3 regions of the Bacillus shivajii genome follow, and region 1 is predicted to be linked to each of the others. Evidence: predicted binding sites of a transcription regulator. Region 1 holds the regulator's gene; each other region holds the start of a gene.

Region 1 (3,217 bases):
TCATTCCGGTAGTTGTTGCTGGCATTGTACTAAGGCCCATCCCTATACCTCTTATGGCGTTAAGTACAAACAATACCCAAATCGCCGTTTGTAAGTCGATAAAACCGAATAAAAGCGTTCCAACCGTTGAAAAAATAAGACCACTTGTTACGACAAGTGAAGGTCCTTTTTTATCAAGGATTCTCCCACCTACCGTCATAAATATTCCTGCGAGTAAAGCTGCTGGTAAAAAGACAAGACCTGTCATAATGGCTCCGTAACCATACACATTTTGTACAAGCAGTGGGATGAGAAAAATTCCACCAAACAAACTAATTGAACTAATAATTGCGACCCAAACACTGTATGCGTAAGCTTTAATTTTAAATATCGATAGATCTAGTAAAGGTTGTTCTGTTTTGTTTTCGATTTTCACAAAGAAATACAATGCAATAGCCCCGATGATCAATAACGATATATTCAGTGGGTCATATAAATGCGCGAGTTCACTAATTCGCCCTAAAGCAAGTAAGATCGCCCCAACTCCAAGGGTCACTGTGACAAACCCGCTTCGGTCAAACTTCAAATTGTCTGCTCGCTTCGTTCGCTTTAGATAAAGCATTGAAAAGGTTAATCCTAAAAGACCTGTCGGTATATTACATAAGAATAACCATTGCCATGTACCAAGTTCAATAATGAAACCACCTAATGTAGGTCCAATCGTTGGTGCCATCATCGCTGCAATTCCCCAAATCCCAGTCGCCATCCCTCGTTCTTTTTTCGGGAACACTTGGAAAATGAACACCATGGAAAGGGGCATAATAAATCCGCCACCGACTCCTTGAAGCCCACGGAAAAAAATGAGTGATGATAGATTCCATGAAAACGACCCTAATAGAGACCCTAATAAGAAGAGGGAAACGCCAAACAAATACATTTCCTTCTTTCCGAACTTATCACTTAAAAAACCTGTAAGTGGCATCGTAATCCCCATGGTTACCATGAAGATCGTAATTACCCAACCAGCCGAAACAGCATCGGCATCAAAAACCTCCATGATATGTGGAACAGCTGGATTTAACATACTGTTATTTAAAATGACTGTAAATGTACCAAGTAACACAGAAATTAATACGAGCCATTTATGTGGAATTTTACTCATGTTTTCACCTGATTCCCTTATTAGTTAGCCAAAATGTTCGATTCTCGAAATATATAATTCTACTATACCAAAACATGTGTATGATTTCATGATAGAATTTAGGACTTTTTTGGAAATCAAAAACAAGTTCTTCCTATACAAAAAGCTGCAGGTACATTTCTCCCACAGCTTGTCTAAGTGATGACACTTATATATCGTTTTTGTTCCGTTTTCCAACAATGAAAGGGTATCAACCGTTTCATTACATTGGATAATGTTTCAAGAAGTAGATAAGGGATTGAAGTTCTACAGATAAATCAATATGATGAACTCGGACGTTGTCTGGTACAGATAACCTTGCTGGTGTAAAGTTTAAGATCCCTTTAATTCCAGCATCTACTAACTGATCAGCAATCCCTTGCGCTGCTGCTGAAGGGACAGTTAACATTGCCACTTCTGCTTCACCAGCTATGCGTTCTTTTACTTCATCTAAATGATAAATGGGAACGCTTCCAATTTTTTGACCGACCTTGCTTTCATCAACATCAAATGCCATCTCAATTCTCATATTGTTACTTTTCGTAAAGTTGTAATTTAATAAGGCAGTCCCTAAGTTACCGACACCTACTAAAATAACCTTTCTTATTTCATCTTGATCTAATGTTTTTCTAAAAAAGGTTAATAAATAATTGACGTTGTAACCATACCCTTTCTTTCCTAGCGCGCCGAAATAGGAGAAATCCCTTCGAATCGTCGCTGAATCGACTTTTACTGCTTCACTTAACTCTGTTGAAGATACACGATTTTTCCCTGATGCTTGCAAGCTTTCTAAAAAACGATAATATAACGGCAGCCTTTTTGCAGTTGCTTGCGGTATTTTTGTTTGATCGATATCCATTTTTTTCGCCTCCCACCATCATGAATTGGTTCAATCGCTCTTTTATCTCTTGTAGTCGCCGCTCTTTCCGCCGGTTTTCTCCTGCAAGAAAGTCTCGCCAATGACCATTCCTTTATCTATAGCTTTACACATATCATAAACTGTAAGTGCTGTTGCTGATGCAGCTGTTAACGCCTCCATCTCTACTCCTGTGCTCCCTTTCGTCTTCACACCAACTTCAATAAGAAGAATGTATGTTTCTTCACTTACTTCCCAGTCAAAATGAATATCCACACCTGAGAGTGATAATGGATGACACATTGGAATCCATTGCGATGTATTTTTGGCCGCCATTACTCCTGCTACTTGTGCAACGGAAAGAACGTCACCTTTTTTCATCGTTCCTGCAGTAATGCCCTCGTAAATATCTTTTGTCACTTGGACACTGCTTTTCGCCACAGCTGTGCGAACCGTTTCTTGTTTGTCAGAAATATCGACCATTTTTGCTCGACCTTGGTCATTAAAATGTGTAAACGAACCCATCGGTGCCCCTCCTTTTGTCTCTTCGTCTATTGTACACCATAGTTGGACAAACTGCACAATCCTTCTCTAGATTAGCAAGAATTCATGTTCCACTTTACTACAAATGTTGCCACTTTGCGTAACAGTCATGTACACTTATTTTGTAATGACCCAATGATGTGGTGAGGATGAAATAATATGATTTTATTACAATGTGTACAAATAACAAAGTCCTTTGGGGCTGAAACAATATTATCCAATGTAAAACTTGAAGTCCAAAGTCGTGAACGAATTGCTCTTGTCGGTCGAAATGGCGCAGGCAAGTCAACATTGTTAAAAATTATATCAGGAGAACTATCTCATGACTCTGGAGATATTATTATCCCTAAAAACGTTGAAATCGGTTATTTAGCCCAACATAGTGGCTTAAATACGAACCGCTCAATTTGGGATGAAATGATGTCTGTTTTCACCCATTTAAAACAAATGGAGAAACATTTACGAGAATTAGAAGAAAAAATGAGCAACCCAAGTGCACCAAACTATGAAAAAGTATTGCAAGAATATGATCAATTACAACAAGACTTTAAAGATCAAGGCGGTTACCAATATGAAGCCGACATTCGCAGTATTTTATCTGGGTTAAACTTCTCTGATTTTGATTACGATACACCGATATCCAGTTTAAGTGGTGGTCA
Region 2 (3,217 bases), 1.6 Mb from region 1:
AATTCGTTCATACGAATATTTATCATGCATGTAATGAATAACATTTAATGTTTGAATGTATAGATCAGCTAACCAGTCTTGGATTTTTTCGAAATTTTCCATAACATCGTCGTAATCTAAATACTCTGAAGTAATCCGCTCAAGCTCAGGTGCTACTTGAATGTTAAGTTTTTCATCTTTTCCGCCATTAATTGCATATAAGAGGGCTTTTGCTAAGTTTGCTCGTGCACCGAAAAATTGCATTTGCTTTCCGATACGCATTGCTGATACACAGCAAGCAATTCCGTAATCATCACCATAATCTTCTCTCATTAAATCGTCGTTTTCATATTGAATAGAACTCGTTTCAATCGACATTTTTGAGCAATATTTTTTAAACCCTTCTGGTAGCTGTTCGGACCATAATACCGTCAAGTTTGGTTCAGGAGCAGGTCCTAAGTTTTTCAATGTGTGCATAAAACGGAATGAGTTTTTTGTAACAAGTGGTTCTCCGCTTAATGACATACCACCAATTGATTCTGTTACCCATGTTGGGTCTCCACTAAATAATTCATCATAATCTGGTGTACGTAAAAACTTTACGATACGAAGCTTCATAACAAAGTGGTCAACGAGTTCTTGTGCTTCTACTTCTGTTAATAGACCACTTTCAATGTCGCGTTCAATATATATATCTAGGAAAGTTGAAATTCTTCCAATACTCATCGCTGCACCATTTTGCTCTTTAATTGCTGCTAAATAGCCAAAGTATAGCCATTGAAAGGCTTCTTGAGCATTATTTGCAGGTTGCGAAATATCGTGCCCATATGAAGCGGCCATCTCTTTTAATTCTACGAGTGAACGAACTTGTTCAGATATTTCTTCACGATTTCGGATCGTCTCTTCACTCATCACACTTGTTAATGTTTTAAGTTCAGCTTTCTTATCTTCAATGAGGCGGTCCACACCATATAGAGCTACACGACGGTAATCACCAATGATTCTTCCTCTGCCATATGCATCAGGTAGACCAGTGATTACTGCTGATTTTCTCGCTAGTTTCATTTCATCAGTGTATGCATCAAAGACACCTTGGTTATGCGTTTTACGATAGTCTGTAAAAACTTTCTCAATTTCAGGGTCTAAATCAAACCCGTATGCTTCAGCTCCTTGCTTCATCATGCGAATTCCGCCAAAAGGCTGGACGGAGCGTTTTAACGGAGCATCCGTTTGTAAACCGACGATTTTTTCTTTGTCTTTGTCGATAAAGCCAGGGTTATGGGATGTAATCGTTGAGACGGTCTTCGTATCAATATCAAGCACGCCTCCATTATCCCGCTCTTGTTTCATCAGTTCTAATAGCTGATTCCACAATTCTTTTGTTGTTTCAGTCGGCTTTTCTAAAAATTCATCTGTTCCTGTATAAGAACGAACATTTCGTAAAATAAAGTCACGAACATTAATCTCCTTTGTCCAATCTCCTGCTTTAAAGTTTCCCCATTGTTCCATTAATGACAACTCCCTCTCTTGTATGTGACAACATTCACATACTCTTTTAAAAAAATTTCATAAACATTACTTTATATTCATTTTTGCTGTACATGTTTATCTACAACTCTATTATAACGCATTAGTCATCAGATAAGTTTGACACATTTGTGACGTGTTAAATGTATGAATGTGTATATACGCATCCTCGTATTAATCAACATATTAAAATACCATAAATATCCAAGTACCAGGCACCTGGATAATTATGGTTATATATAATAAGTAAACAATTATATAACGAACTTGACCTTGACTGGTTCGCCGTTTTATTTCAAATCATTTTTCCATTCGTGCACGATCGGTACCTTACTCAATTTTTCTACTACTCTTCTACGAAGGCGAGATACGTGCATTTGTGAGATTCCTATTTCCAATGACGCTTTGTTTTGAGATAAACCTTTCATCACTGTATAATAAAAAACTTCTTGTTCCATTGGGGTTAAGTATTGTTTTAACTCATCTAAAAAAAGTTGCATATCAATATCATCGTAACCTTTTTCTTCTGATGTCAATATATCTATCAACACTGCATCTTCTTCATTTTGTACGGGTTGTGATAATGACATGGGTTGATAAGAGTCCCAAGCCATAACAATTTCAGTTAGTTGCTCCTCGGTAATATCTAAATACCTTGCCAATTCGTCCTGTTGTGGCATTCTACCTAACTTGTTTCTTAATTCTTCCGTTGCTGACGTTAATTTTGAGCCAATATCTTTTATCGTCCGTGAAACCTTCATTGACCATGTGTAGTCTCGTAAATAATGTTTGATTTCTCCTATAATATTTGGAATCGCGTAACTATGAAACGATACATTTTTCGAAGAATCATATCTTTTCGCGGCAAGTAGTAATCCAATCATCCCCGCTTGAATGAGGTCCTCTAAATTCTCTTTATTACTACTAGCATATTTATGGGCAAACTTCATGACTAATGGTTTATATTTTATGACTATTGCATTTAATTCTTCATTATTTGGAATTGTTACTTGTTCTTTAGTGAGAGCAGTCATGATTTTTCCTCCTTTATGACACCTTTACAACATTTACTGCAAGCTTTAGCTTTTCGATCATTTCTTTTTTCACTTGTGAATCAGAAAATTCACTCATATATATATTTATAATTGTGTCTAACTCTTGAATGAATTCCTCTTCTGATTTAATTTCTTTTAAGTAGTTCAAATAATTGTGTTTTCCCATAAGACACAACCTCCATGATTTCCAATTTATAACAGATCCTATGAATTTTCTGAATCTTACTATGTCCTTATCATCGTTCTTTTTCTACATATTTTGTATCAGTTACTCTTCCTATTTTCTTTTCCCATAAAAAAATAGGAGTAGTCTCCTACTCCTATCGAACAAGTCCTATACTATATTCTTATGTCATTTGATAGTATTTCGAAATTGCTTGTACACGGTCTTTAACATCCAACTTTCGAAACAAATTTGTTAAATGATTTTTCACCGTATGTTCACTAATATATAGTTTTTCAGCAATATTTTTATTGTTCTTCCCTTCTACAATACATTTGAGCACTTCTAGTTCACGCTTTGAGAGACCATAGTCTTCAAGTTGTGCTTTCGACTGAAATGTCGTTCCCCTCGTTTCAACATTAAGTTCAACCGTTTTCCAACGGTCCAAAAATGTGTGAATATGCATGTATAGATCTTTATCTATTTGATCATG
Region 3 (3,217 bases), 2.0 Mb from region 1:
CAATTGGATCTACGAATATATCATTATCTCTCAAAGCAAAATAATAGACACCAACTGCTTCTTTTTCTTGATGCGGGGATACCATCCCTAATTTATCTCCACTATCAACATGGTCGTAAAGTTGCACTGAAACATTGTCTAACATTCCATACCAAGATTCTGTTCCATCATAATGTCTTAGGACAACCATTTTCCCCCACTCGTTCTCTTCATCTTCACCTACAAATCGAACAACTCCACTTCTAACTGCTTCGACCGGTTCGTTGGATGTTGTCTCTACATAGATGCCTCTCCCATTTTGCTGAAAAGATTCTTTAATTGTTCCTGATGCAGGAAGTGCATACGAATCTAATGGTTGCTCGTTATCTAAGTCAGCCGGAGCAACCGTATCGAGTTGTGGCGGGAACAAAGCTAGCGGTCGACCAAATGCATCTTCATACCAATTTGCAACAGCCCCAAATTGAAAATCCTCTTGAAAGGACTGATGAACAAAATTTTTAACGCCAGCTAATGCAGGTGCTTGTGTTTGAAATAAAATACCGATGATAAAAAATAAACAAACACTAGCTAAAACTTGCATCATAAACATATCTTTTCGAAAAAATGGCTGGCTTTTCTCTTGTGCAATTGGTCTTCGTGCCTCATAAGGAAATAACGTCTCTTCTCTTTCTTCATCATGACGTACACCGTAATACATGTAATCGTTACTTCTTGCCTTATGCTTCACCCGATCTTGATGTGAAGAATACACCCTCTTTTTTCTTTTTGCATCCATTTTCCGCTTTAATCTCTCAACACGATTCTTCATATCCATGTCCCTTCCCCTACGCTTGTCTTGTTAGTTCATGTATATGACTTGTCCTCCAACCATATGACACCTAGGTGAAAAGTCATCGATCAACAAAGACAAACCCTTCTACAACCAAAATTATCCAGGTTCCTGTCACCTGGATAATTTTGGTTGTAGCATGATTGCTTCCATAACATAAGAAAAGCGCCCCAGAAGGACTACTTCTGAGACGCTTGATGCTTTTATTGTTAAGCTGCGGATTGTGCTGATGCATTTTTCTTAAAGATCACTTGTCGGATGTAAGGAATTACCCAACGGTCTCCACCGTAGCGACCTGCGTTGTATCCTGCTGCGATGACAAAGATACTGATTAATACTAAGAATGGATTTGATGATATTGTTCCTGCAAACATGAATGCGAAGTTCATAATCATTCCGAAGAAAACAGCTGCTGTTGTTAAGATCCCTAACAGTAAGCCTATTCCTACTAAAAGCTCTCCCCAAGCGACCATGAAACTAAATACCCCAGCATTCGGTAAAGCAAAGCCCTCAATGAATGCGTGATACGTTGGATATTGCTCGATAACGGCTTCGTTATTCACAACACCATTTAAATAACCAGATGCATCAAAACCGCCAGTTACTTTTGACCAACCTGCTGTCATCCATTGCCACCCTAAATACACACGTAATACTGCTAAAATCCCCGCTGCGATTGAATTATTTCTTAAAAAGTCCATAAACATAATGAATTCCTCCTCTAGTAAAATATGAATTTATTATTTCCTTAGGTTTCCGACATTCCAGCTAAATGATTAACATGTTTGATTAAGTTGTTGTTATTAGTGATCACTAACTCTTTACACTTATATTATATACTCTATACGCTTGTGAAAACCGTCACAAGTGTGAACGTTCCGTTGCAAACTGGTGAAGAAAATGTGACAAACATCACATCGAATACCAAATAACACCAGATGCAAGGCACCTGGTGTTATTCGGTAATAAAGATATCTGTCTCGTACTTATGTAAACAAAAAAAGCCTCCGCAAGTGGCGGAGGTGGAAAATTTATATTACTTAAGGGGGTGATCATAATATATTCAATATAACTATATGTGGTTCATCAACTTATAAATTCATTTGAGGCATTCCATCCATGAAAAAACCGCTGCAAATGATTTTACAGCGACTTTTTCATCTCATATAACATTTATCCTCTAATCCCAAGGAACTTCTTCATTTTCGTAAACATCCCTTTATTGTCTTCCAGGGACATAAGTGGCACAGTTTCCCCACCGATTCGACGAGCGATATTACGATATGCAATCGAAGCTTTACTTTTTGGCTCCATTGCTACTGGTGTACCTTGATTTGTTGCTTTTATGACATCATCATCATCGACAACAATACCTAACAGTTCAACAGCAAGGATCGTAACAATTTCTTCAACATCCATTGCTTCGCCATTTTGCATCATATGATTTCGTATTCGATTAATAACTAATTTCGGAGCACCTGTTGGTTCTTTTTCCAAAAGCCCGATGATCCGGTCAGCATCACGAACAGAGCTAATTTCTGGTGTCGTAACAACAATTGCACGGTCAGCCCCTGCAACTGCATTCTTGAAGCCTTGTTCAATCCCTGCCGGACAATCGATTAAAACATAGTCATAATCTTGTTTCAACTCGGTAACGAGTTCTTCCATTTGTTCCGGGGTAACGGCAGATTTATCTTTAGTCTGTGCAGCTGGAAGTAAATATAAATGATCAAATCTTTTATCCTTAATTAAAGCTTGGTGTAGCTTACAACGTTTTTCAACGACATCGACTAAATCATAAATAATACGGTTTTCTAGCCCCATGACTACGTCTAAATTTCGAAGGCCGATATCTGTATCTAATAAACAAACCTTCTTTCCTGATAGTGCAAGAGCTGTACCGATGTTAGCCGTTGTCGTTGTTTTTCCCACACCGCCTTTTCCAGATGTCACAACGATTGCTTCTCCCACGTGATTCTCCCCTTTCTCAAACAACATCCCTTTCTCCTTATCTTTGAAAATATGTTACCACATTTTCATGATTAGGAGACTAAGAAATGATCCTATGTAAAATATTAAAGTTGTTCTTCTAAAATAGATGAAATGTTTGGGCGAAGTTGTATAAGTCGCTGTACTTTGTCTAACTGCATTTCATTTTCTTCTTCACTTACAAATGCACATTCCATCGCTTGTTCTTTCTCTTCTTCTTCTTTTTCTGGTGACCTTCTTAAAATATCTGCTATCTTCAACTGAGTAGGAGACATTGATGCTGCACAAATAACAGCTTGTTTATTTCCATTAACACCTGCATGAGCGGCTCCTCGTAATGCTCCCATCACAAATATGTTTCCTGTCGCTTTAATTGTACCACCTGGATTGACGTCACCT

Evidence for each region. Region 1 encodes Rex, which represses fermentation and respiration genes when NADH is low (regulators of the CRP and FNR family bind a similar motif). Its sites were predicted from a motif close to TTGTGAAATATTTCACAA; they were not measured.
Region 2: the regulator Rex is predicted to act here: its motif matches at 1,511-1,528, upstream of pflB (formate C-acetyltransferase).
Region 3: the regulator Rex is predicted to act here: its motif matches at 1,679-1,696, upstream of LGQ02_RS14675 (DoxX family membrane protein).

Annotation. Positions count from the first base shown of each region.
Region 1 covers NZ_CP084703.1:527,613-530,829, reverse strand. Annotated here, with positions in the region: gene LGQ02_RS02665 (MDR family MFS transporter) at 1-1,141, opposite strand, end outside; gene LGQ02_RS02660 (redox-sensing transcriptional repressor Rex) at 1,383-2,018, opposite strand; gene moaC (cyclic pyranopterin monophosphate synthase MoaC) at 2,061-2,540, opposite strand; gene LGQ02_RS02650 (ABC transporter ATP-binding protein) at 2,718-3,217, shown strand, end outside.
Region 2 covers NZ_CP084703.1:3,400,607-3,403,823, forward strand. Annotated here, with positions in the region: gene pflB (formate C-acetyltransferase) at 1-1,488, opposite strand, end outside; gene LGQ02_RS16470 (sigma-70 family RNA polymerase sigma factor) at 1,797-2,540, opposite strand; gene LGQ02_RS16475 (hypothetical protein) at 2,554-2,727, opposite strand; gene LGQ02_RS21400 (response regulator transcription factor) at 2,909-3,217, opposite strand, start outside.
Region 3 covers NZ_CP084703.1:3,008,170-3,011,386, forward strand. Annotated here, with positions in the region: gene LGQ02_RS14670 (M23 family metallopeptidase) at 1-814, opposite strand, end outside; gene LGQ02_RS14675 (DoxX family membrane protein) at 1,039-1,536, opposite strand; gene minD (septum site-determining protein MinD) at 2,003-2,800, opposite strand; gene minC (septum site-determining protein MinC) at 2,905-3,217, opposite strand, start outside.